Regions from separate parts of the Martelella sp. FLE1502 genome, predicted to be linked through region 3. Evidence: predicted binding sites of a transcription regulator. Region 3 holds the regulator's gene; each other region holds the start of a gene.
The links. The regulator LexA, encoded in region 3, represses DNA repair genes until DNA is damaged. The targets are predictions, from matches to a motif close to TGTTCNNNNTGTGTTCNG.

Region 1: the regulator LexA is predicted to act here: its motif matches at 1,804-1,821, upstream of V6767_RS20465 (ATP-dependent helicase).
Region 2: the regulator LexA is predicted to act here: its motif matches at 2,250-2,267, upstream of V6767_RS19590 (DNA recombination protein RmuC).
Region 4: the regulator LexA is predicted to act here: its motif matches at 4,241-4,258, upstream of ruvC (crossover junction endodeoxyribonuclease RuvC).

The regions. Positions count from the first base shown of each region.
Region 1 is NZ_JBAKFQ010000033.1:3,688-9,615, forward strand. Features, by position in the region: gene V6767_RS20465 (ATP-dependent helicase) at 1-1,753, opposite strand, end outside; gene V6767_RS20470 (efflux RND transporter periplasmic adaptor subunit) at 1,973-3,085, shown strand; gene V6767_RS20475 (efflux RND transporter permease subunit) at 3,082-5,928, shown strand, end outside.
Region 2 is NZ_JBAKFQ010000030.1:28,726-34,653, reverse strand. Features, by position in the region: gene V6767_RS19595 (ribokinase) at 1-852, opposite strand, end outside; gene V6767_RS19590 (DNA recombination protein RmuC) at 1,029-2,201, opposite strand; gene def (peptide deformylase) at 2,360-2,875, shown strand; gene fmt (methionyl-tRNA formyltransferase) at 3,138-4,076, shown strand; gene truA (tRNA pseudouridine(38-40) synthase TruA) at 4,076-4,828, shown strand; gene arsC (arsenate reductase (glutaredoxin)) at 4,910-5,323, shown strand; gene arsH (arsenical resistance protein ArsH) at 5,344-5,928, shown strand, end outside.
Region 3 is NZ_JBAKFQ010000014.1:84,909-90,836, forward strand. Features, by position in the region: gene V6767_RS13540 (ComEC/Rec2 family competence protein) at 1-1,691, shown strand, start outside; gene lexA (transcriptional repressor LexA) at 1,645-2,352, opposite strand; gene V6767_RS13550 (YrhK family protein) at 2,500-3,273, opposite strand; tRNA gene V6767_RS13555 (tRNA-Lys) at 3,360-3,435, opposite strand; gene V6767_RS13560 (cytochrome c biogenesis CcdA family protein) at 3,676-4,419, shown strand; gene V6767_RS13565 (AEC family transporter) at 4,446-5,390, shown strand; gene V6767_RS13570 (UbiH/UbiF family hydroxylase) at 5,442-5,928, opposite strand, start outside.
Region 4 is NZ_JBAKFQ010000034.1:2,914-8,841, forward strand. Features, by position in the region: gene V6767_RS20675 (transporter) at 371-1,168, shown strand; gene V6767_RS20680 (LLM class flavin-dependent oxidoreductase) at 1,175-2,176, opposite strand; gene V6767_RS20685 (LysR substrate-binding domain-containing protein) at 2,277-3,206, opposite strand; gene V6767_RS20690 (oxidoreductase) at 3,298-4,185, shown strand; gene ruvC (crossover junction endodeoxyribonuclease RuvC) at 4,301-4,816, shown strand; gene ruvA (Holliday junction branch migration protein RuvA) at 5,128-5,748, shown strand; gene V6767_RS20705 (AbrB/MazE/SpoVT family DNA-binding domain-containing protein) at 5,802-5,928, shown strand, end outside.

The DNA of each region.
Region 1 (5,928 bases), on a different contig from region 3:
TGTCGGCATCCATCACCAGCGAGACATGCTCGAGGAAGCCGCGCATGCTCTCGAAGCCTTCCATGGAGCGGATCAGCTCCTTGAGGTTTTCGAGCCGGCCCGGCGCTTCCGCCGACCGGTCGTTCTGCCACATCTCGGTATAGCCGCTCTCTTCGAGGATCTGCTCGGCAAGCTCGGTATGGGGCGTGGTTTCCAACAGGTCCTGCCAGCGGTCGAACTGGGTGACGACGTCGAACAGCGCCTTGCGCGGTTTCGGCTTCAGCTCGTCGGTGTCGATCAGCTCGCGCGCGGCCGCCAGCATCGGAATGTTGCGGGCGCGGGCATAGTCGTGGACCTTGCGGACGCTGGCATCGCCGAGACCGCGCTTCGGCGTGTTGATGATCCGCTCCAGCGCCAGATCGTCCGCCGGCTGGCAGGTGAGGCGGAAAAACGCCATGGCGTCGCGGATTTCGAGGCGCTCATAGAAGCGCGGGCCGCCGATGACGCGGTAGTTGAGCCCCAGCGTGACAAACCGGTCCTCGAATTCGCGCATCTGGAAAGAGGCGCGCACCAGGATCGCCATGTCGTTCAGCGCTTCGCCCTTTTTCTGGTACTGCTCGATCTCCTCGCCGACGGCGCGGGCTTCCTCCTCGGAATCCCAGGCGGCATGGACCTGCACCTTGCTGTCGTCGGGATCAGTGCGCTCGGTGAACAGCGTCTTGCCGAGACGACCTTCGTTGTGGGCGATCAGATTGCCGGCGGCACCGAGAATATGCGCGGTGGAGCGGTAATTGCGCTCCAGCCGGATCACTTTGGCGCCGCGGAAATCCTTCTCGAAACGCAGGATATTGTCGACCTCCGCCCCGCGCCAGCCATAGATCGACTGGTCGTCATCGCCCACGCAGCAGATGTTGATCGGGCCTTCGTCGCCGGCCGGGCGCTGGGCGAGCAGCCGCAGCCACATATATTGCGCCGTGTTGGTGTCCTGATACTCGTCCACCAGAATGTAGCGGAAACGCCTGTGGTATTCCTTGAGGATATCCGGGTGCTGGCGGAACAGCTCGATCGGGTGCAGCAGAAGATCGCCGAAATCGCAGGCGTTGAGCGTCTTCAGTCGGTCCTGATAGGCCTGATAGAGTTCGCGGCCGCGACCGTTTGCAAAGGCGCGGGCGTCGCCTTCGGCAATTGTCTTCGGCGTCAGCCCCTTGTTCTTCCAGTTGTCGATCATGCCGGCGAACTGGCGGGCCGGCCAGCGCTTGTCGTCCAGCCCCTCGGCCTGGATCAACTGTTTGAGCAGCCTGAGCACGTCGTCTGTATCGAGAATGGTGAAGTCGGAGCGCAGCCCGGCAAGCTCGGCATGGCGGCGCAGAAGCTTGACGCCGATCGAGTGAAACGTGCCGAGCCAGGGCATGCCCTCGACCGCGCCGCCCACCAGCGCGCCGATCCGTTCCTTCATCTCGCGCGCGGCCTTGTTGGTGAAGGTGACGGCGAGGATCTGGCTGGGATAGGCTCTGCCCGAGGCGAGGATATGGGCGATGCGGGTGGTCAGCACCCGGGTCTTGCCGGTACCGGCCCCGGCAAGCACCAGAAGCGGCCCCTCCGTGGTCTCCACGGCATCGCGCTGCTCGGGGTTGAGGCCGGAGAGATAATCGGGCGCATCCGGCGCGCGGCGCGCGGCCATCGCTCGTGCGGCAAGGCCGGAGCGGGCGGGCGCTGCGGGCTGCGGCGCGTCGTCTTCGTCGAAAAACGGAATATTGTCGTCACCTTGATTCATGAGGTCAATCTAGTGGCTTGCATGGCAAAGGTGAAGGCGGCGCGGGAAATGAGAACAAAAAAAGCACATCCCCGGCAATACCGGCCACCGATTATGCGCCGCCAGACGGAGGTAACATTACAATTTGGTGAGGTTTGATCTGGCGACTTGCGGAGGCGGGAACGATGACGATACTTCGATTTCAGTAATCCCGCCCAAGTTGCCAGTCCGAGGTCATGAATGCGTCTTTATCAACAGCTTGCCGTCAGTCTCGGCGTTCTGGCAGTCGGGGCCGCGGCCTGGCTCTATTTCGCGCCGGATGGCCGCGAACTCTTGGCCTCGATGGGCATTGCCGGCAATAACGAGACGGCCAGCGCCCCGTCCGGCGGACGGGGGGGCGGTTTCGGCGGCGCCGTTCAGGTCGTTACCGCGCCGGTGAGGATGGGCACGGTCAACGACGAACTGATGGCGATCGGCAGTGGTGCCGCGATCCAGTCGGTGACCCTGCTGCCGGAACAGGCCGGCACGATCACGGAGATCAGCATATCCTCCGGCGACAGGGTGGAGAAGGGCGACGTCATCGTTCAGCTCGATGATCGCGAGCAGGTTCTGGCGCGCAATCTGGCCGAGGTCGCGCTCGAAAGCGCCGCCCGGCAGGCCGAGATCAACCGCAAGATCAGCTCCTCGATCTCCAATCTCGAAGTCTACAACGCCGAGATCGCCGAAAAATCCGCGCAACTCGATCTCGAGACGGCGGAACTCAATCTCGCCCGCCGGCAGATCGTCGCGCCGATTTCGGGCGTCGCCGGCATCGTCGGCGTCAATGTCGGCGATTATGTCACCACCTCTTCGGAGATCGTCACCATTGATGATCGCTCGGCGATCCTCGTCGATTTCGATGTGCCGGAGCGCTTCGCCACCGCCGTTACGCCCGGCGCGCCGGTCGAGGCCAGTCTGGTCGCCGCCCCCCAGAAGCGCTTTGACGGCGTGGTCGAGGCGGTCGACAACCGGATCGACGCGGCAAGCCGCACCTTCACCGTGCGCGCGCGCCTCGACAACGACAATGATGCGCTCAGGGCCGGCATGTCCTTCGATGTCACCATGCGGTTTCCGGGCGATGAATATCCCGGCGTCGATCCGCTTGCGATCCAGTGGGATTCCGGCGGCGCCTATGTCTGGCACATCGTCGATGGCGCGTCGCACAAGGTCCGCGTCCGGGTGATCCAGCGCGACCCCGATCTGGTGCTGGTCGATGCCGCGCTGGAAGAGGGCGATCCCGTGATCATCGAGGGTATCCAGCGCCTGCGCGAGGGCGGCGCTGTGCGTCAGGCGAACGCGGAGGCGTCGTCATGAGCGAGGAGACCCCGCCCGCCGACAAGCGCGACGAGATCGAGGAGAGCGCTGTCGAGCACGCGACCGAGCATGGCTTCACCGCGATTTTCGTGCGGCGGCCGATCATGGCGCTGGTGTTCAACGCGCTGATCGTGGTCGCCGGCCTTGCCGCCTATTTCGGCGTCGAGGTGCGCGAACTGCCGGATGTCGACCAGCCGGTGATCACCGTGCGCACCACCTTCACCGGCGCCTCGCCGGAAACCGTTGACCGCGAGGTGACCGATGTCATCGAAGGCGCGGTGGCGCGCGTTTCCGGGCTGAAGTCGATGTCGTCGCAGTCGCAGACCGGGTCGAGCCGCGTGACGCTGGAATTCAGCAAGGATACCGATATCAACGTCGCCTCTATGGATGTGCGCGACGCGGTCGGCCGGGTCGAGGGGCAGTTGCCTGATGACGCCGACGAGCCGCGCATCGTCAAGGCGGATTCGGACGCGCAGCCGATCTTGCGGCTGGCGGTCACCTCCTCGACGCTCGATATCGATGACCTGACCAAATATGTCGAAGACAATATCGAGGACAGGCTTGCCGCCGTGCAAGGCGTGGCCGATGTCGCGGTCTATGGTGACCGGGAAAAGATCTTCCGCATCGACATCAATCAGGCCGCACTCGCCAGTCGCGGTCTGACGGTTGCCGATCTCGCCAATGCGCTTTCCGACATGTCGTGGGACGTGCCGGCCGGCTCGCTCACCAGCACCACCCAGGCCCTCGGCGTGCGTGCGACGGCGGATATCACCACGCCGGAACAATTCGCCGATCTGAAGGTCGCCGACAATGTCCGCCTCGGGGATGTGGCGACCGTCGTCTTCGGCCCGGATACGGCTGCGACCGCGCTGCGCTACAATGGCCAGCCGGGCATCGGTCTCGGCATTGTGCGCCAGGCCAAATCCAACACGCTGGAGATATCGGAGGGCGTGCACAGGGTCATCGAGGAGCTCCGGCCAAATCTGCCGGAAGGCACCACGATCAAGGTTTCGAGCGACGACGCGGTGTTCATTTCGGGCTCGATCGAGGAAGTGGTCCGCTCGCTGACCCTTGCCGCGCTGATCGTGGTGGCGATCATCTTCCTGTTCCTGCGCGACTGGCGGGCGACCATCATTCCGGCGATCACGCTGCCGGTGGCGCTCGTCGGCACGCTCGCCGCGATCTATCTCGCCGGCTTCTCGGTCAATATCCTGACCCTGCTCGCAATCGTGCTCGCCACCGGCATGGTGGTCGACGACGCGATCGTGGTGCTGGAAAATATCGTGCGCCTGCGCGCGCTCGGCATGGGCCCGCGTGCGGCGGCCGTGCTCGGCACCCGCCAGGTCTTCTTCGCGGTGATCACCACCACGGCCACCCTTGCCGCCGTGTTCGTGCCGCTCTCCTTCCTGCCGGGACAGGCGGGCGGCCTGTTCCGCGAATTCGGCTTCGTGCTCGCCTTCGCGGTGATGCTGTCGTCCTTTGTGGCGTTGACGCTATGCCCTATGCTGGCTTCGCGCATTCTGGTCCAGCACAAGGAGGGCAAGCCCGGGCTTGCGACGCGTCTCGGCAACGGCTTCAACCGCTTCTATGCGCATACGCTGCGCTTCGCGCTGTCCGCCCCGCTGGTCGTGCTCTCTTTCGGCGCGTTGCTGATGTTCGGCGCCTATCTCGCCTATGCCAACATCACCAACGAACTGCTGCCGAGCGAGGACCGCTCGATGCTGATGATGCGGGTTTCCGCGCCAGAGGGCGTCAGCCTCGATTATACCCGCGACCGCATCCAGCAGGTGGAAGAGCGCCTGCAGCCGCTGCTCGACAGCGGCGAGATCGAAAGCGTGTTCTCGATCTCCGGCTTCGGCAGCAACACCAATAGCGGCTTCATGGTGATGACGCTCGCCCCCTGGGGCGAACGCGAACGGGTGCAGAGCGCGATCGCCGGCGATGTCAACATGGCCGCCGGTCAGATTCCGGCGGTGCGCGCCTTCGCCTTCCAGCCCAATTCGCTCAATATCAGGGGCGGCGGCAACGGGCTCAGCGTCGCGCTGGTCGGTTCCACGCATGAGAAGCTCGCCGTTGCAGCGTCCGAAATCGTGGCCGCGATGGAAGCCGACCCGATGTTTTCCGCCCCGCGGCTGAGCAATGACGCCTCGCAGGCGCAGCTTGCCCTCACCCTCGACCGGCGCAGGGCCGACGACCTCGGCATCGATATCGCCGGATTGTCGCAGGCTCTGACGGCGCTGCTCGACGGACGCTCGGTCGGCGAAGTGTTCATCGACGGCGAATCCTATGACGTGCAGCTTCGCTCTGACACCCGCAAGGTCGATGACCCGACCGACCTCAGGAATATATTCCTGAAGGCGGGCGACGGCCGGATCGTGCCGCTGTCCACCATCGCCACGCTGGAGGAAAAATCGATCGCGCCGACGCTGGAGCGCGAAAATCAGCAGCCTTCGGTTTCACTGTCATCCAGCCTCGGGGAAGGCGTCGCGCTGGGCGAGGCCTATCAGCGGCTTGTCGAGATCGCGGAACCGCTTCTGCCCCCCGGCGCCCATGTCGAGGCACAGGCGGAAGCCGCCGCGCTCGATGAGAACGCCTCGGGGATGACCATGGTGTTCGGCTTCGCGATCATCATCGTGTTCCTGGTGCTGTCGGCCCAGTTCGAAAGCGTCTGGAGCGCGCTGATCATTCTGGCGACCGTGCCGTTCGGCATCGGCTGCGCGGTGATCGCGATGCTTCTGACCGGCACCAGCCTCAACATCTATTCCCAGATCGGGCTCGTGCTTTTGATCGGGGTGATGGCCAAGAACGGCATTCTGATCGTCGAGTTCGCCAACCAGCTTCGT
Region 2 (5,928 bases), on a different contig from region 3:
GCCGGGCTTCAGGCAGGCGAGCGCGCCCGCGACAGCGGCGCGGTGCGCGGCCTCCGCGAATGGCAGCCCCTGATCGAGCCCGCTTGCGAAATAGCCGCAGAAGGTGTCGCCGGCACCGACGGTATCGACCGGGTCGATCTTCAGCGCGTCGATGCGGTGGAAGTCGCCCTCATGCATGGCAACCACGCCCTCGGCCCCGAGCGTGATCACGATGGTCTGGCCGGTTTCGTCATGGCGGGTTTTCAGCATCGCGATCCGCCCCTCGCTGCCGAGCTCTTCAGCCCCGACGAGCCGCTCGAACTCGGTCTCATTGGCAATCACGATATCGGCGAGCGCGCCGAGCTCGGCCGCTTCCGGCGTCAGCGGCGCGGTGTTGAGGATCGTACGGATGCCTTTCTCGCGGGCACCCTTTAGCGCAACGCGGATGGCATTGGCCGGAATTTCGAGCTGCAGCACCAATATGTCGTCTGCCGCCATTCCCGCCACGACAGCCTCGGCATCTGCCTCGGTGACCTCGCCATTGGCCGCGGCATTGATGACGATGACGTTTTCGCCGTCGCCGCCGACAAGGATCATCGCCGTGCCGGTGGGGCCATCGGTGGTTTTCACGGCTGAAAGGTCGACGCCGGCCTCGGCAAGAAGGGCGGTTGCGGCGGATGCGAACTCGTCATTGCCGACGGCGCCTGCCATGGCCACGGCGGAGCCCGCGCGGCGCGCGGCAAGCGCCTGGTTTGCGCCCTTGCCGCCTTGAGCCGTGGCAAAGGAGGTTCCCGCCACGGTTTCGCCCGGCTTCGGCAGGCGCGGCGTGGTGGCGATGAGATCCATATTGATGGAACCGAAAACCGTGATCATGGCAGTACTCCCGTCAGCCTCGCCTGGTCTACGCGAAGCCTTCCGCCGGAAGGCGAGGCCGTCTTTCACGCCTCGCCGGTCCGGCACACTCAAACATCGCATCCAGTCGGCCTATTGCGAAACCGGCCGCCGGTGCTCTCTCTTGCGCTTTTATTGCGCGCAAGCCGCGATGGCAATCAGTCCTCATCGACGACGCGCAGTTTCATGCGACCGAGCCCCTGCTGTTCCTCATCAGGCGTGGAAGACAGTTCAGCATCCTTTCGGCCGGTCTCGAATTCCAGCGTCGCGATCCGTTCGCCGCGCCGGGCGATCTTGCCCGTGGATATCCGGATCGTCTCGACATCCTGACGGGCCTGGTTGAAATGGCTTTCCAGTTTTGCCACGCGCTCGTTGAGGCGGGTGAGGTCTGCCAACAGATTGGCGACCTCGCCCTGTATCAGATGCGCCTGTTCGCGCATGCGCTGGTCCTTCATCACCGCCTGCACGACCTGGATCGACAACAGCAGCAGCGTCGGCGAGACGATCACCACGCGCATGGCATGGGCGCGCTGCACCACCGCCTCATAGTGCTCGTGAATATCGGCGAAAATCGATTCGGAAGGCACGAACAGAAAGGCCGTGTCCTGGGTTTCGCCGGGCAACAGATATTTGCCGGCGATATCGCGGAGATGGGTATCAAGATCACGCCGGAAACGCTGGCTCGCGGCGCGCGCCGCCTCGTCGCTGTCCGCCGCGCGCATGGCGTTCCATGATTCCAGCGGAAACTTGGCGTCGATGATCAGGGGCGGCGCGCCGTTCGGCATGTCCACCACGCAGTCGGGCCGGGTCCCGTTCGACAGCGTCGCCTGGAACCGGAAGCTGCCGGCGGGCAGGGCATCAGCGATAATCGCCTCCATCCGCCCCTGGCCGAAAGCGCCGCGGGTCTGCTTGTTCGACAGAATCGCCTGCAGGCCCACCACATCCTTGGCCAGCGACTGGATATTGTTCTGCGCCGCATCGATGACGGCAAGCCGCTCCTGCAGGCGTCTGAGGTTTTCGTGGGTGGTCTGGTGCTGCTGGTGCAGCGTGGTGCCGATCCTTTGCGAAAGACCGTCGAGGCGAGAGCCGAGCGCGGCATTCAGCTCCGACTGGCGGCTGCCGAACAGTTCCGCCATCGTCGCCATGCGGCCCTGCATCTCGCTTTGCGCCTGCACCAGCTGCTGCAGCTCGCGTTCGAGGCCCTTGTCCTGCCGCGCCCCGCCGCGCCGGGCCAGGAGAATGACGAGGGCGGCTATCAGAATGCACAACGCGCCGGCCATGGCGAGCGTCGCCGTGTCCATTGCTGCCAGTCGGGCCATCACTGCATCCATAACGTTACCTCTCTTATCTCAAACCTAGCGCAGATTTCTCTTGAAATAAAGATCAAAACGTGAACAAAATGATTAGCAGGCAACAAAGAGGACGGGAGGGTTGAGGTAGACCGTATGAAAATATTTCCCCCGGCGCGAACATGCGCTATGGGGTGGGCATGACCACGATGCCATTGATTATTTTGCCGGACCCTCTGCTGCGTACGGTCTCGAAACCGGTCGAGCGCATAGACGACGACCTGAAGAAATTTGCCGACGATATGCTGGAGACCATGTATGAGGCTCCGGGCATAGGCCTTGCCGCGATCCAGGTCGGCGTGCCCCGGCGCATGCTGGTGCTCGATGTCGCCAACAGGGACGAGGGCGAAAAGCAGCCCATGGTGGTGATCAACCCCACCGTGCTGCACACCTCGGACGAGCGCTCGGTCTATGAGGAGGGCTGCCTGTCGATACCGGAGTTTTATGCCGAGGTGGAACGTCCGGCGAGCGTGCGGGTGCGCTATACAGACCTTGCCGGCAAGGAACAGGAAATCGAGGCCGACGGCCTGCTCGCCACCTGCCTGCAGCATGAGATCGACCATCTCGACGGCGCGCTGTTCATCGATTATCTGTCGCGCCTGAAGCGCGATCGGGTGATCAAGAAGTTCACCAAGGCGGCCAAGCACAAGCTTTAGGACATGCTTCATCGAGGCGGCATGCCTGCAAGACGCTCGAAACGGCATGGTGAGAGCGGGTCCGCGCTTCCGTTGATTGGCGAACCCTGAAGGCCTGCTTGCGACATCGAAGCGCGTCGTTTCGGCCCGCTGGGAGGCCGTTGCGGTTCGGTGTATTTCCGGGTGCGGGAGATTTGTCTTTGGCAACGCGGCGGCCGCGTTCTATCTATCCGGTTGCTGCGGTTTCGCGGTTGCCGCATTGCGTGGGCCGGAAGGAGCGATCATGACCCTCAGAATCATTTTCATGGGCACGCCGGAATTCTCCGTTCCCACCCTTCGGGCGCTGAAGGAGGCGGGCCACGATATTGCGTGCGTCTATACCCAGCCGCCGCGGGCAGCAGGCCGACGCGGGCTTACGGAAGTCAAATCGCCGGTGCATCAGGCGGCCGAACTGCTTGGCCTGCCGGTACGCACGCCGGAAAATTTCCGTGAATCCGAAGATCGCGCCGCCTTCGCCGCGCTCGATGCCGATGTCGCGGTGGTGGTCGCCTATGGTCTGCTGCTGCCTGAGGCTATTCTGAACGGAACGCGGCTTGGCGCCTATAACGGCCATGCTTCGCTCCTGCCCCGCTGGCGGGGCGCGGCACCCATCCAGCGCGCGATCATGGCCGGCGACAGCGAGACCGGCATGATGATCATGAAGATGGAAAAGGGGCTCGATACCGGGCCGGTGGCGCTGACCAAGCGGGTCGCGATCGGTCCGGACATGACGGCAGGCGTGCTGCACGACCGGCTGATGCATGACGGCGCGCGGTTGATGGCGGAGGCGATGGTAAAGCTCGAGGCGGGCGATCTGCCGCTGACGCCGCAGGCCGAAGATGGCGTGACCTATGCGAAGAAGATCGACAAGGGCGAAACCCGGATCGATTTCGGCCGGCCGGCCGCCGAGGTGCACAATCATATCCGGGGGCTCGCGCCGTTTCCGGGCGCCTGGATGGAGGTGCCGGCGGGCAAGCGGCTGGAGCGGGTCAAGGTGCATGAAAGCGCGCTCAGCGAAGGCGAGGGGGCGCCCGGCACGGTGCTTGCGGGTCCAGACCTCACGATCGCCTGCGGAAACGGCGCGGTGCGGCTCCTCCGGCTGCAGAAGGCCGGCGGAAAGCCGCTATCGGCAGAGGATTTCCTGCGCGGCACGCCGCTTCTCCCGGCAACGGTGCTTGCCTGATGCCGCGTTACCGCCTGAAGGTCGAATATGACGGCACGGCCTTTGTCGGCTGGCAGCGCCAGGCCGAGGGGCGCTCGGTGCAGAGCGCGTTGGAGGAGGCGGTGGCTGGGTTCTCCGGCGAGACCGTTTCCATCCGCGGGGCGGGGCGCACGGATTCAGGCGTTCATGCCCGCGGCCAGGTGGTGCATGTCGATCTCGCGAAGCCCTGGAGCCCGTTCACGATTCTGAATGCGGTCAATGCGCATCTCAGGCTTGCCGGCGATGGTATTTCGGTGGTCGATGTGGTCGAGGCCGAGCCGGATTTCGATGCCCGGTTTTCCGCACTTCGGCGGCATTACCTCTATCGCATCATCAACCGCCGCGCCCATCCGGCGCTGGAGTGGAAGCGCGGCTGGTGGGTGCCGAAGCCGCTCGATCATGCGGCGATGCATGCGGCGGCCCAGGTGCTTGTCGGCAGGCATGATTTCACGACCTTCCGCTCGGTGCAGTGCCAGGCGAAATCGCCGGTGCGCACGCTCGACCGGCTCGATGTCACGCGCGACGGCGATATCATCGAAATCCGCGCCACCGCCCAAAGTTTCCTGCATAACCAGATCCGCTCCTTTGCCGGAACGCTGAAACTTGCCGGCGAGGGCAAGATGTCGGCGGAAGACGTGCGCCAGGCGCTGGAGGCGCGCGACCGCAAGGCCTGCGGCCCGGTGGCCCCGCCGGAAGGGCTTTATTTCATGCAGGTGGACTATCCCGGCGATTGAACGACATCCGGCCGGGGCTTGCGTCGTTCGGTCTTCCAATATATCTATATTTCCAGCTTTATGGATATGTTTGAGGTTGCAATGTCCGTCACCATCTACCACAATCCCGCCTGCGGAACGTCGCGCAACGTTCTGGCGATGATCCGGCAATCCGGCGAGGAGCCGGAGGTCATCGAATATCTGAAGACCCCGCCGACGCGCGAAAAGCTTCAGGAATTGATCGCGGCGATGGGAATTCCGGTGCGCGATCTGCTCCGCCGTAAGGGCACGCCCTATGAAGACCTCGGCCTCGATGATCCGGCGCTTTCCGATGCCGAACTGCTCGACGCCATGATGGCGCATCCGATCCTGATCAACCGCCCGATCGTGGTGACCGAAAAAGGCGCAAAACTGTGCCGTCCGTCGGAGACCGTGCTCGAAATCCTGCCGAACCCGGCAATCGGCGGCTTCACCAAGGAAGACGGCGAGGTGGTCTCGCCGCAGGGCAAAAAGTGAACCTGCCGGACGCGGGATCAATGCCCGCGCTGGATGAAACGGCCTTCCGCCCTGTCGATCCCGAACGCCTGTTTTCCGGCAACCGGATCGCGCATCCGCCCAGGGTGCTGATGCTCTACGGGTCGCTGCGCGAACGCTCCTATTCCCGGCTTTTGACCGAGGAGGCGGCGCGTTTGCTTGCGGCATTCGGCGCGGAGGTGCGGATTTTCGATCCGCATGGCCTGCCGCTGGTCGGCAGCACCGATGAAGATCATCCAAAGGTGCAGGAGCTGCGGTCCGCCTCGATCTGGTCCGAGGCGCATGTCTGGTGCTCGCCAGAACGGCACGGCGCGATGAGTTCGGTCATGAAAACCCAGATCGACTGGCTGCCGCTTTCGGCGGGCGGCGTGCGGCCGACACAGGGGCGGACCCTGGCGCTGATGCAGGTGTGCGGCGGATCACAGAGCTTCAATACCGTCAATCAGATGCGCATTCTCGGCCGCTGGATGCGGATGTTCACAATTCCCAACCAATCCTCCGTTGCCAAGGCCTACAACGAATTCGACGAGAGCGGGCGGATGCAGCCGTCACCGTATTATCGGCGCGTCGTCGATGTCATGGAGGAA
Region 3 (5,928 bases):
ATGCCGGTCTTGCCCACATCATTGCCATTTCCGGCCTGCACATGGCGCTCGCCGCCGGCATTTTCTTCTCAAGCCTCAGGCTGCTGCTGGCGCTGTCGCCACGTGCGGCCGAGGCGGTTTCGACCAAGAAGATCGCAGCGGCCGCGGCGATCGCGGCGGCGCTGTTCTATCTGCTGATATCGGGCATGCAGGTGTCCGCCGAACGGGCCTTCATCATGCTGGCCGTCATGCTGGCGGCGGCGATCTTCGATCGTCCGGCGATCAGCCTGCGCAATGTCGCGCTTGCAGCGCTGGTGATTCTGGTCGTGACGCCCGCCGAAGTGGTGGGGCCGGGCATGCAGATGTCCTTTGCCGCCACGCTGGCGCTGATCGCGGGCTATGGCGCATGGCAGCGCCGGCCCGCTCAAGGATTTCGCCAAAGCCGCGGGCCGCTCCGCTGGCTCTGGATCGCAGCCTCCGGTATCGTGCTCACCGCGCTGATCGGCGGCTTGTCGACGACGCCGTTCGCCATCCATCATTTTTCCCGTATCGCGGGCTACGGGCTGCTTGGCAATCTGCTCGCCATGCCGGTGGTCACCTTCGTTGTCATGCCGGCCGGGCTTTTATCGCTCATCGCCATGCCGCTCAATCTTCACGCGCCGTTTCTGATCGTCATGGGCTGGGGGCTTGATTGGGTGATGCAGGCGGCGACTTGGGTCGATAGCCTTGGCGGCGCGTTTACCACAGGCCGCGCGCCGGAGGGGGTTCTGCTGCTGTTTCTCGCCGGCTTCCTGCCGCTCGTGTTGTTGCGCACGCGTCTGCGTCTCCTCGGTGTGATCCCGATAGCGGTTTCCTTCGCGCTGATCTCATGGCCGCGCGAGCCTCCGCCGCCGCAAATCCTGGTGGCTGGCGATGGCGATCTCGTGGCGATCGTCACCGGTAATGTCGCGGCTCTCACCACGAAGCGGCCGCCATCCTTCGTGTTCGAGCAATGGGAAACGGCACTCACACTCGCGGAGACGCTGCCGCCTGTGGAGGAAAGCGCGCTGGTGCTGAATGAGGAAGATCGTTTCGCGCGGCTCGAAGCAACGGATATGGCGAGCGCCGCGCGGGCGCTCAGCGAAACGATCACCGAATCCGCCCGGACGCCCGGCACCTTCCGCTGCAAGAAGGATGCATGGTGCTATGCGACCTTGATGGGCCTCAGAATCATGACGGTCGACCGGCCGGCTTTTGCCGGCCTTGCCTGCGACAATGCCGATATCGTCGTCAGCCGTTACCGCCCCGGATTCCAGACCTGCCGTTCCGGCGCATACCTCGTCACGCCAGCAATGCGCCGCCAGCACGGCGCCTTTCAATTCACGCTCCCGCCGGCGGCTGGTCGAAATATGGACGACGGCGACATACGGCGCTCGGTCGCGGAGCCGGGCAGGGGCAGCGAACCCGATCAGCAGGCAGGCAACGCCAATCCGTTGCCGGGAGGCATCGCGGATGCGAAAGCGCAACCGCCCCCGCCAGTGCTCGTAAAACCATCCTGCGGCCCGATGACGATCTCAGTCAGCACATCGGTCAGAGCACTGACCCGCCCGTGGAACAGGCACCGGCTTTATGACTGGCGCTCCGGCGAATATCTGCCGGTGATCGCGGTTCCGCAGACGCTCACCTTCAGTGGTAACGGCGGATCAGGCCGACCAGCTTGCCCTGCACCTTGACCTGGTTTGCCGAAAAGATACGGGTCTCGTAGGCCGGATTGGCCGCTTCCAGCGCGATCGAGGCGCCCTTGCGGCGGAACCGCTTCAGGGTCGCTTCCTCGTCATTGACGAGCGCCACGACGATATCGCCGGGCGAGGCGGTGGCGATATTGCGGATGATCACCGTGTCGCCGTCGAAAATTCCGGCCTCGATCATCGAATCGCCCTGCACCTCCAGCGCATAATGTTCGCCCGCGCCCAGCATTTCAGCCGGCACGGTGATCTGATGGGTGTTTTCCTGGATTGCGGAGATCGGCACACCGGCGGCGATCCGGCCCATGACTGGAATGCCCGCCGAGCCGCCGTCATTGGCGCTGGCCGGCGCCTTCGGCTCTTCCTGTTTCTTGCCGAGCGAGCCCTCGATCACGCTTGGCGAGAAACCCCGGCGCGGCTGCTGGCCGATCGCGCTGTCCGGCATGCGCAGGATTTCGAGCGCCCGGGCGCGGTTGGGAAGCCGGCGGATGAAGCCGCGTTCCTCCAGCGCGGTGATCAGCCGGTGTATGCCGGATTTCGACGCGAGGTCCAGCGCCTCCTTCATTTCATCGAAGGACGGCGGAATGCCGGTCTCTTTCATCCGTTCATGAATGAAATACAGCAATTCCTGTTGTTTGCGTGTCAGCATTTCCTGCCCCTGGCCCTTCGAAACAAATCCAGAACGAATATACATGTTCTCACTGTGTTCCGCAAGCCCGGGGAAGTCCCGGCAATCAAGGGGTTTCGCGCCGCCGGTGCGGGGCGGGACACGAATCGACAAACCGCGAGGTCGGTTTCACTCTTCCCAGCGTTTCTTCCTTCTGGGCGCCAGCGGCTTCAGCGGGTGGAGCGCATAGGATGTCGGTTTTCCCAGTGCGGTGGCGACCACGCGATAGGCGCGGCGGTAGTTGAACAGACCGCCGATGAAGAACAGGACGCTGCCGACCAGATATTGCCACGCCAGGAAACCGTCCAGCAGGGTTTCGTCGCGCTCGCTGGCAAGCGTCCAGAGATAGGGGATGGAGGCGACGGCAAAGAGCGCCGAGCCGACCACGAAGGTCAGGGCCGTCAGGTTCATCATCTGCAGGGTGACGAGATCGTCGGCCTGGACGATCTGGATGACGTTGATGACCGCGCCGACCACGAACAAGACGCTGCCGATGATGAAACACCACGCGCCGGCCTTGGGAAGGTCGACGGACGACAGAAAGAAAACGCTGCCAACCACGAACAGCGCGGTTCCAAAGACATAGGTCCAGGCCGCCCAGGCTTCCAGCCTGTCCCACAGCGTTTCCGGGTCCTTGCGCTGCCTGGCGTAGACGAAGACCTCGATCAGGTCATGGCCAGTCACGAGCAGATAGATCAGCGAGCCGAAGAAGAATATCCAGGCGCCAAGATCGGCATAGGATGAAAGCGCCGGAAAGAAGCAGATGCTGCCGAAAATGAAGATCAGCCCGCCGGCCTGATAGGCGATCGCGTTGATCGTCTCCCAGCGGAAATTCTTTCGCTTAGCCGGCGTATCGGCAATCACGTCATGAAGACGCGGTCGATTGACGAACATATGCGGCATGCGGTCCCTCGAGATTGATACGCCTGGCGCTTGGCCGCGTTTTAACGAAGCGGGGAAGGAAAATCAAAACCGGCTGAAAAACAAAATGGTGAGAGCGCAGGGGTTCGAACCCTGGACCTACTGATTAAAAGTCAGTTGCTCTACCGGCTGAGCTACGCTCTCCCGAGCCGGATGCCCGGCTGAAAGTGGGCGGAACATAGAAAGGGTCTTTATGAAGGTCAACCCGGAATCTCGCCGCGAAAGCGATAATAGGGCGGTTTTCGGCGCGCGGAAAGGTGATTGGATTTGACCGGTCATCTGGTTTAAGACCCGCGGACGTGTTGCGCGGGCATTTACGCTGTCGCGAGCATGGGTTTCGGGCATTGCCCGCGCCCGCAATTGCAAGGTGTTGGAGCAGGTTTCTTGTCGATCGGCGATATTTCCCTTCTGAGCGCGCTTCTGGCCGGCGCGCTGTCCTTTCTCTCGCCCTGCGTGCTGCCGCTGGTGCCGCCCTATCTCTGCTACATGGCGGGGATATCGGTCGACCAGTTGAAAGGTGGCGGCGAAGCCAAGCCGGCAAGCCAGTGGGCGGTGCTGCTGCCGGCCTTCTTCTTCACGCTTGGCTTCGCGACGATCTTCGTGGCGCTCGGCGCGGGCGCGTCCACCATCGGGCAATTGCTGCGCCAGTATATGGATATTCTGAGCAAGGTCGGCGGCGTGATCATCATCCTGATGGGGCTGCATTTCCTGGACGTGCTTCGGATTCCGATTCTCTCGCGCGAGGCGCGGTTTCACGGCGGCGGCAAGCCGGCAAGCGTCACGGGCGCCTATATCATGGGGCTCGCCTTCGCCTTTGGCTGGACGCCGTGCATCGGGCCGGTTCTGGGCGCAATCCTCGCCGTGGCCGCCACCAAGGCGACGGTTTCGAACGGCGCTATCCTGCTGGCCGTCTATTCGCTGGGCCTTGCCGTGCCATTCTGGATCGCGGCCTATTTCTCCGGCGCCTTCATGCGGTTTCTGACGCGGTTTCGGAAACATCTGGGCGCTGTCGAGAAAATCATGGGCGTGTTGCTGATTCTCACCGGCGTCGCCTTTCTTTTCGGCTTCATTGCCGATATGGCGATCTGGTTTCAGCAGACCTTTCCGGTGCTCTCGCGCATCGGCTAGCTGCCCGCCACCAAGCGACCGGAGCCATGGCCGATATTCTAGCGCTGCTTTTCCCGTTTTTCGGGCTGATCGTCATCGGTTTCGGCGCGGCGAAAATCTTTCGCCATCCCGAAGAAGGCACCGCCTGGCTCAATATCTTCATCATCTATGCCGCCCTTCCGGCGCTGTTCTTCAAGCTGGTCTCGCGCACGCCGTTCGAGCAACTGACGCGGCTCGATTTCGTGTCGATCGATCTTGCGGCGACCTATTCCGTTTTTCTGTTGCTGTTTGCCATCGGCTATCTGTGGAAGAAGAACGGGGTGCGGGAAACGACCATCCAGGCCTTTGCCGGCAGCTATGGCAATATCGGCTATATGGGGCCGGGGCTTGCGCTGCTGGCGCTGGGGGAGGAGGCCGCCGTTCCGGTGGCGCTGATCATCTGCTTTGAAAACGCGCTGCATTTCATCGTTGCGCCGACGGTGATGGCGACGGCCCGCGGCGGCGGAGGGCGTTCGCTGATCCGCCATATCGTGTTGCGCGCTTTGCTTCACCCGTTTCTGGTGGCGACCGCCCTGGGCTTTGCTGTCTCTGCATCCGGGTTCGCCGTGCCGCAGGCCTTCAACCGGCTGGTGGATTACCTTGCCCAGGCGGCAGCGCCCTGCGCGCTGTTTGCCATGGGCGTCACGCTGGCGCTGAGGCCGGTCAGGCGGGTGCCGGCGGAAATCAACTATATCGTGCCGGCAAAACTGATCCTCCACCCGCTGGTGGTCTATCTGTTCATGATGGCCCATGGCGGCTTCGACCCGCTCTGGGTCAAGGCGGCGGTGCTGATGGCCGCGCTTCCGACGGCGACCAACGTCTTCGTCATCGCTCGCCAGTACGGCATCTGGTATGAGCGGGCCTCGGCGACGATCCTGATCTCGACAATCGCTTCGGTGGCGACGCTCGGCGTATTGCTGGCGCTGATCAGCGCCGATGCGATTCCGTTCTAGATTCGGCGTCTAAAGACATCTAAAACAATAACTTATGCCGGTTTCCTGACGTTATCCCGCAAACAGCGCCTTGATGCCGCGCATCGGCTGCACGCCCTCGCGCATGGCGAACTGGCGTAGCGGCGGCACAGCGGAGAGCACGTAGAGCCCGGCCGAGCGTGCAAGCTGCGCCGGCAGGAAATCGGCCAGCAGCGAACGGTTAAGAAGGTCGACGCTTGCCGTCCGGCTCCAGACATCGGACTTGCGCAGGAAATCATAGCGCTCGCCGGTGCGTGACGAGATGGTCGAACCGTCAATGCCGTCCAGCATGCGCGAAAGCCGCATGATGTCGCGCAGGCTGAGGTTCAGCCCCTGCGCGCCGATCGGCGGAAAGGCATGGGCGGCCTCGCCGACAAGCGCCATCCGGCCCTTGCCGAAACGGTTCGAGACCAGCGAGGAGAGCGGCCATTTCTGCACCGGGTCGTCGATCTTCACCGCCCCCAGCAGGAACTGCATGCGCTCCTCGATCGCCGCGGCCATTTCCTCCGGCGGGCGGTCA
Region 4 (5,928 bases), on a different contig from region 3:
AGCTCCGCCGTCATGCTCGGGCCTGTCCCGAGCATCTAAGCACGTGTCTACTCGACAGGCGTCTCGGATAGAATGCCGGTTCTCCCCCTATGAAACGCCGACGCCGCTCGAATGGGACCGTGCTTAGATCCTCGGCACAAGGCCGAGGATGACGTCCGTAAAAAGGATAGCTCGCCAGAGCCTGCGCCGCCGATCGAGGTGATCGGCGGCTTTTTTGTTGCCGGTGGCATAGGCTGCGGGAATCGTTGCAAATTTGCACTCATACGCGGAAAACGTGCAAAGTCGATAGCTCCATGGGTTGGCGACGCTTGCAACCTTGAGAGAATAGGATTGAACTGACTTTTACGTTGAGGTTGTGGTGGAGGGGAAGATGCGTTTCATCGCGGCAATATGCGCAATGGCCTTTGCGTTGATGGCTGGCCGTGCGCTGGCGGACGATTCCCAGGCCGATCTGGCCAAGCAGCTTTCCAATCCGGTCGCGCCGCTGACGGTGTTGCCGTTTCAGTTCAATTATGACCGCGGCTATGGCCCCGACAAGGGCGACCAGTTGCAGCTCAATGTTCAGCCGATCATCCCCTTCAGTCTGAACGCGGACTGGAACCTGATCACCCGCACCATCGTCCCGATCGAGCAGCAGAGCGATATCGCCGGCCCCTCCGGCGATCAGTTCGGGCTTGGCGATACGTTGCTGTCGCTGTTCGTCTCGCCGGTCGACAGCGGCGTCGATGGGCTGATCTGGGGCGCGGGGCCGGTTTTCCTGCTGCCAACGGCGACTGATGATCTGCTCGGGACCGAGAAATGGGGCGCGGGGCCGACCGGCGTCTTTGCGCTTGAGCACGGACCGTGGACGACCGGCCTCCTCGCCAACCACGTCTGGTCCTATGCCGGCGCGGACGACAGGAGCCGCATCTCGACCACGATGACCCAGCCCTTTATCTCCTACAACACCAGATCGGCATGGACCTTCTCGCTCACCAGCGAGGCTCAGTATGACTGGGTGGGCGAGGACTGGACAGTGCCGATCGACTTCACGGTCGGCAAGCTGGTGATGGCCGGCAAACAGCCGATCAGCCTGACGCTTGGCGCCCGCTACTGGGCGACCGCGCCGGACAACGGCCCGGAAGGCTGGGGGCTCCGGGCCGTGGTCAGTTTCGTGTTCCCGAAATAGGCGGGATTACGCCGCCTCTTTAAGCTCATCGCGCAGCGCGCCGAACATGCCGACGGCCTTCAGCCGCGCTTCCACCGAATGCACGGGCACGGAGATGATCACCTCGTCGGCCTTGGTGTCGGCGACGAAGCCCTCCATCTTGGCTCTCGCCTTTTCCGGACCGCCGACGACGGCGAACTGGAAGGTGTGTTCGATCGACATCTTCTCCATCTCGGTCCAGAGCCCGTCCATGCTGTCGACCGGGCGGGGCGTCTTGCCGCGCGCATTGCGGCGCAGCGCCACGAAGCTCTGCAGGGCGGAGGTGAACAGATAATCTGCCTCTTGATCGGTATCCGCCATCGCGCCCATGACGCCGACGATCACATAGGGCTTGTCCAGCTGGGCCGAGGGCTTGAAATTGGTGCGGTAGATGTGAAGCGCCTCGAACAGCATGTCGGGCGCGAAATGCGAAGCGAAGGCATAAGGCAGCCCCAGCATGGCAGCCAGATGCGCGCTGTAGGTGGAGGAGCCGAGAATATAGAGCGGCACTTTGGCCCCTGCGCCGGGATTGGCAAGCAGCCGCTGGCCCTCGACCGGATCATCCATCAGCTGCTGCAATTCCACGATATCGTTCGGGAAGGTCTGGGCCCCGGCATCGATATTGCGGCGCAGCGCCCGCGCCGTGTTCATGTCCGTACCCGGCGCCCGGCCGAGGCCGAGATCGATGCGGCCCGGATAGAGCGCCTCCAGCGTGCCGAATTGCTCGGCGATCACCAAAGGCGAATGATTGGGCAGCATGATGCCGCCGGAGCCGACGCGGATGGTGCTGGTCGCCCGCGCGGCCTCCGAGATCACCAGCGAGGTCGCGGCGCTGGCGATGCCCGTCATGCCGTGATGCTCGGCGAGCCAGAAGCGGGTATAGCCCGCCTCTTCGGCCTTCTTCGCCATCTGCCGCGTGGCATCCAACGCCTCGGAAATGGTGCCGCCTTCGACAACCGGACAAAGGTCGAGAATGGAGAAATTGGTCATGTAAAATCCTGTCCCGGAATGTGTGTCTTTGACACATAATTAGGAACTGGCCGGCCGATTTGCAAAGTCTGGCGGTCGCGATGGCCGAAGAAAGAGCCCGCTACCATATCTCCCTGGCCATTCGCCTATGCGCCGCCGCGAAATCAATGAAGGCGCGCAGCGGGCGCGGGGTCAGGCGGCTGGAATAATAGAGGAAAGGTCCTTCGAAATCAGGGCACCAATCCTCCAGGACGGGCACCAGTTCGCCGGTTGTAAAATGCGGCTCCAGCCAGTTGCGAAAGCTGCCGATAAGCCCGTGGCCTGCAATCGCCAGCTTGACGGCGGCGCGCCAACCGGCGGTGGCGATGATCAGCCGGGCCGACGGGTCGAGCCGCAGGATTTCGCCCTCCTTCTCGAACTCCCACTCCGTCAGTGCGCCTGACGCAAACCGCAACCGGATGCAGTCATGATCCAGCACGTCACGCGGATGGATGGGAGTGCCGCGACGCGCGAGGTACTCCGGTGCAGCCGCGATTGCGAAGCGCTGTCGCGCCGGACCGATCGGCGTCGCGATCATATCCTGCGCCAGGTGTTCGCCATAGCGGATGCCGGCGTCACAGCCGGTGGCGATCATGTCGGTGAAACGGTCATCGACGAGGATTTCCACCCGCACCTCCGGATGGGCCCTCGCGAAACCGTCGAGGATCGGCGGAAGGATATCCTCCATCACGGCGCCCGGCACCTGGATCTTGAGCCGCCCGCGCACCGCGCCCTCGCTGCTGGTCGCATCGGCGATTGCCGAGCGGGCCTCCGCGAGCACCGGTTCCAGACGATCAGCCAGTTCGCGGCCCGCCTCGGTCAGGTGGACGCTGCGCGTGGTGCGGATGAGAAGCGGGACGCCGAGCTCCGCTTCGAGCCGCGACATGGTTTCGCTCACGGTAGAGGGTGAAACCCCGAGCTTTCTGGCGGCCGCCCGAAAACCGCCCGCTCTCGTGATCACGAGGAAGGTCATCAGGTCATCGAAGGGCGGCAGCAAAGCATTGTTCGGCATAACGATCACGGTATTCGAAATTGTCCGGATTATCAACCGAGCCCTTTCCTCCTATATCCTCGCCATCGCTCCCAAAAGAAGGATCAATCTCATGACGAACATGGATATCAGCCCCGCCTCGGCCGCCGGCCGCTTCACTTTTCCCGGAACCGATATTTCTGTCAACCGCATGGGCTTCGGCGCCATGCAGCTTGCCGGCCCCCATGTCTTCGGCGAGCCGAAGGACCCGGACGAATGCCGCGCGGTGCTGCGCGAGGCGCTCGCGCTCGGCATCGACCACATCGACACATCCGACTTCTACGGTCCCTACGTGACCAACCGGCTGATCGCCGAAACGCTTCATCCCTACCCCGACAACCTCACGCTCGTCACCAAGATCGGCGGCTGGCGCGACGATGAGGGCGGCTGGAACATGAACCACGAGCCGGATTTCCTGCGCAAATCGGTCGAGGACAATCTCGAGCGGCTGAAGCTCGACAGGATCGCGATCGTCAACCTGCGCATGGGCAGCGCCACCGGTTTCAGCGAGGATAGCGAGATCGCCGCGCCGATGGAGGCGATGCGAAAGATGCAGGAGGAAGGCCTTATAGAGCATATCGGCATATCGACCGTGACCGCGCCTCAGGTGAAGATTGCCCAGGACATCGCCCCGATCGTCTGCGTGCAGAACCATTACAATCTGATCCACCGCGACGACGATGCGCTGATCGACAGCCTAGCCGAACAGGGCATCGCCTATGTGCCGTACTTCCCGCTTGGCGGCTTCCTGCCCTATCAGGCCGATATTCTGGATCAGGTCGCAAGCGAACTTGATGCCTCAATCCAGAAGGTCTCGCTTGCCTGGCTGCTGCAACGCAGCCCGAATATCCTCGTCATTCCCGGCACATCGTCGCGCGCGCATCTGCGCGATAATATCGCCGCCGCCGAACTGACGCTCGGCGAGGAACATCTGAAACGGCTCGACGCCATCGCTGCCTGACCACATACCAACGCCCTGACACGATACATGTGGAACGCCCGGCCGGCGCTCCGCATGTTTTTGTTTTGTTCACTTTTATCTGGAAGCCTTGGGGCAAGAACGATAGGGTGAATTCATGGAAAAGACGATTCGCATCATAGGCATCGATCCGGGGCTGAGGCGCACCGGCTGGGGCGTTATCGAGACGTTGGGGAATTCGCTCAAATTCATCGATTCCGGCACGGTCACCTCCGACGGTGATCTCGATCTACCCTCGCGCCTGCGCCAGCTTCATGACGGGCTTTCGGAGGTGGTGCACGGCTTTCGCCCGGACGAGGCGGCGGTGGAGCAGACCTTCGTCAACAAGGATGCGGTGGCGACGCTGAAGCTCGGCCAGGCGCGCGGCATCGCCCTGCTGGTGCCCTCGCTCGCAGGCCTTCCGGTCGCCGAATACGCGCCCAACGCGGTGAAGAAGGCGGTGATCGGCGTCGGCCATGGCGACAAGCAGCAGATCCACATGATGCTGAAAGTCCTGATGCCGCGCGTGCAGTTCAAGGGCAGCGACGCGGCGGACGCGCTCGCGATCGCCATCTGCCACAGCCACAATCGCGGCGGCAACAAGATGATGAAGGCGGCGATGGCGGCGGGGTAATGCCTGCCGGTCTGTCGATAGGTTCGGCAGGCACGGAATGAATGATTGGTTATGAAAAGTGACGCTTGCTCCCAATACTCTCTCCCGCTGGCGGGAGAGATGCCCCGACAGGGGCAGTGAGGGTGGCGCGGCATCTCGTCTCGTGAGGGCGCGCGTGAGGATAGACTCCCCCCTCACTGTCGCTTTCGCGACATCTCTCCCCTCCGGGGCGAGAAGGTTTGGGGCTATGCGGCAGGTGAACGGCAAGCAGCACACGCTGCGAGAACAAGAGGCATACGCGTGAAGGCGGCACGTCAAAAGGAAAGAACTGCATGATCGGCAAGCTCAAGGGCGTGATTGACGAGATCGGCGACGATCATGTCGTGGTTGACGTTCATGGCGTCTGCTACGTCGCCTACTGCTCGGCGCGCACGCTGTCGCGCATCGGGTCGCCTGGTGAGGCGGTGGTGCTGTTTATCGAGACCTTCGTTCGCGAGGATCAACTGCGCCTCTACGGCTTCATGAGCGCGGAAGAGCGCGGCTGGTTCAACCTGCTGCAGAGCGTCCAGGGCGTCGGCGCGCGGGTGGCGCTGGCGATCCTCTCGACGCTGTCGGCGGGCGAGATCGCCAATGCGATCGCGCTCGGCGACAAGACCGCGGTATCGCGCGCGCCGGGCGTCGGGCCGAAGGTCGCCACCCGCATTGTCACCGAACTCAAGAACAAGGTGCCCGCCGGGCTTTCGCTCGGCGACAGCGAGGCCATCTCCTTCCGCAAGGAAGTCGGCGAAGGCGCCGCGCCCGCCGCCGTGTCCGATGCGATTTCCGCGCTCACCAATCTCGGCTATTCCCGAGACCAGGCCGCAGGCGCGATCTCCGCCGCGTTGAAACAGGCTGGAGAGGATGCAGCCAGCGCGACCCTGATCCGGCTCGGCCTGAAGGAATTGTCGCAGTGATCCTTTCCTGATAGGATACTCCTTACAATTTTCGCAGGGTAAGGAAACCAAAAATGAGCGTGTATTACGGCACATTGACTTCGAAGGGTCAGACGACGATTCCGGCTGAAGTGCGCCAGATGCTGAATCTGAAACCGGGCGACCGTATCCGCTACATTATCCGTGACGGCGAAATCATCG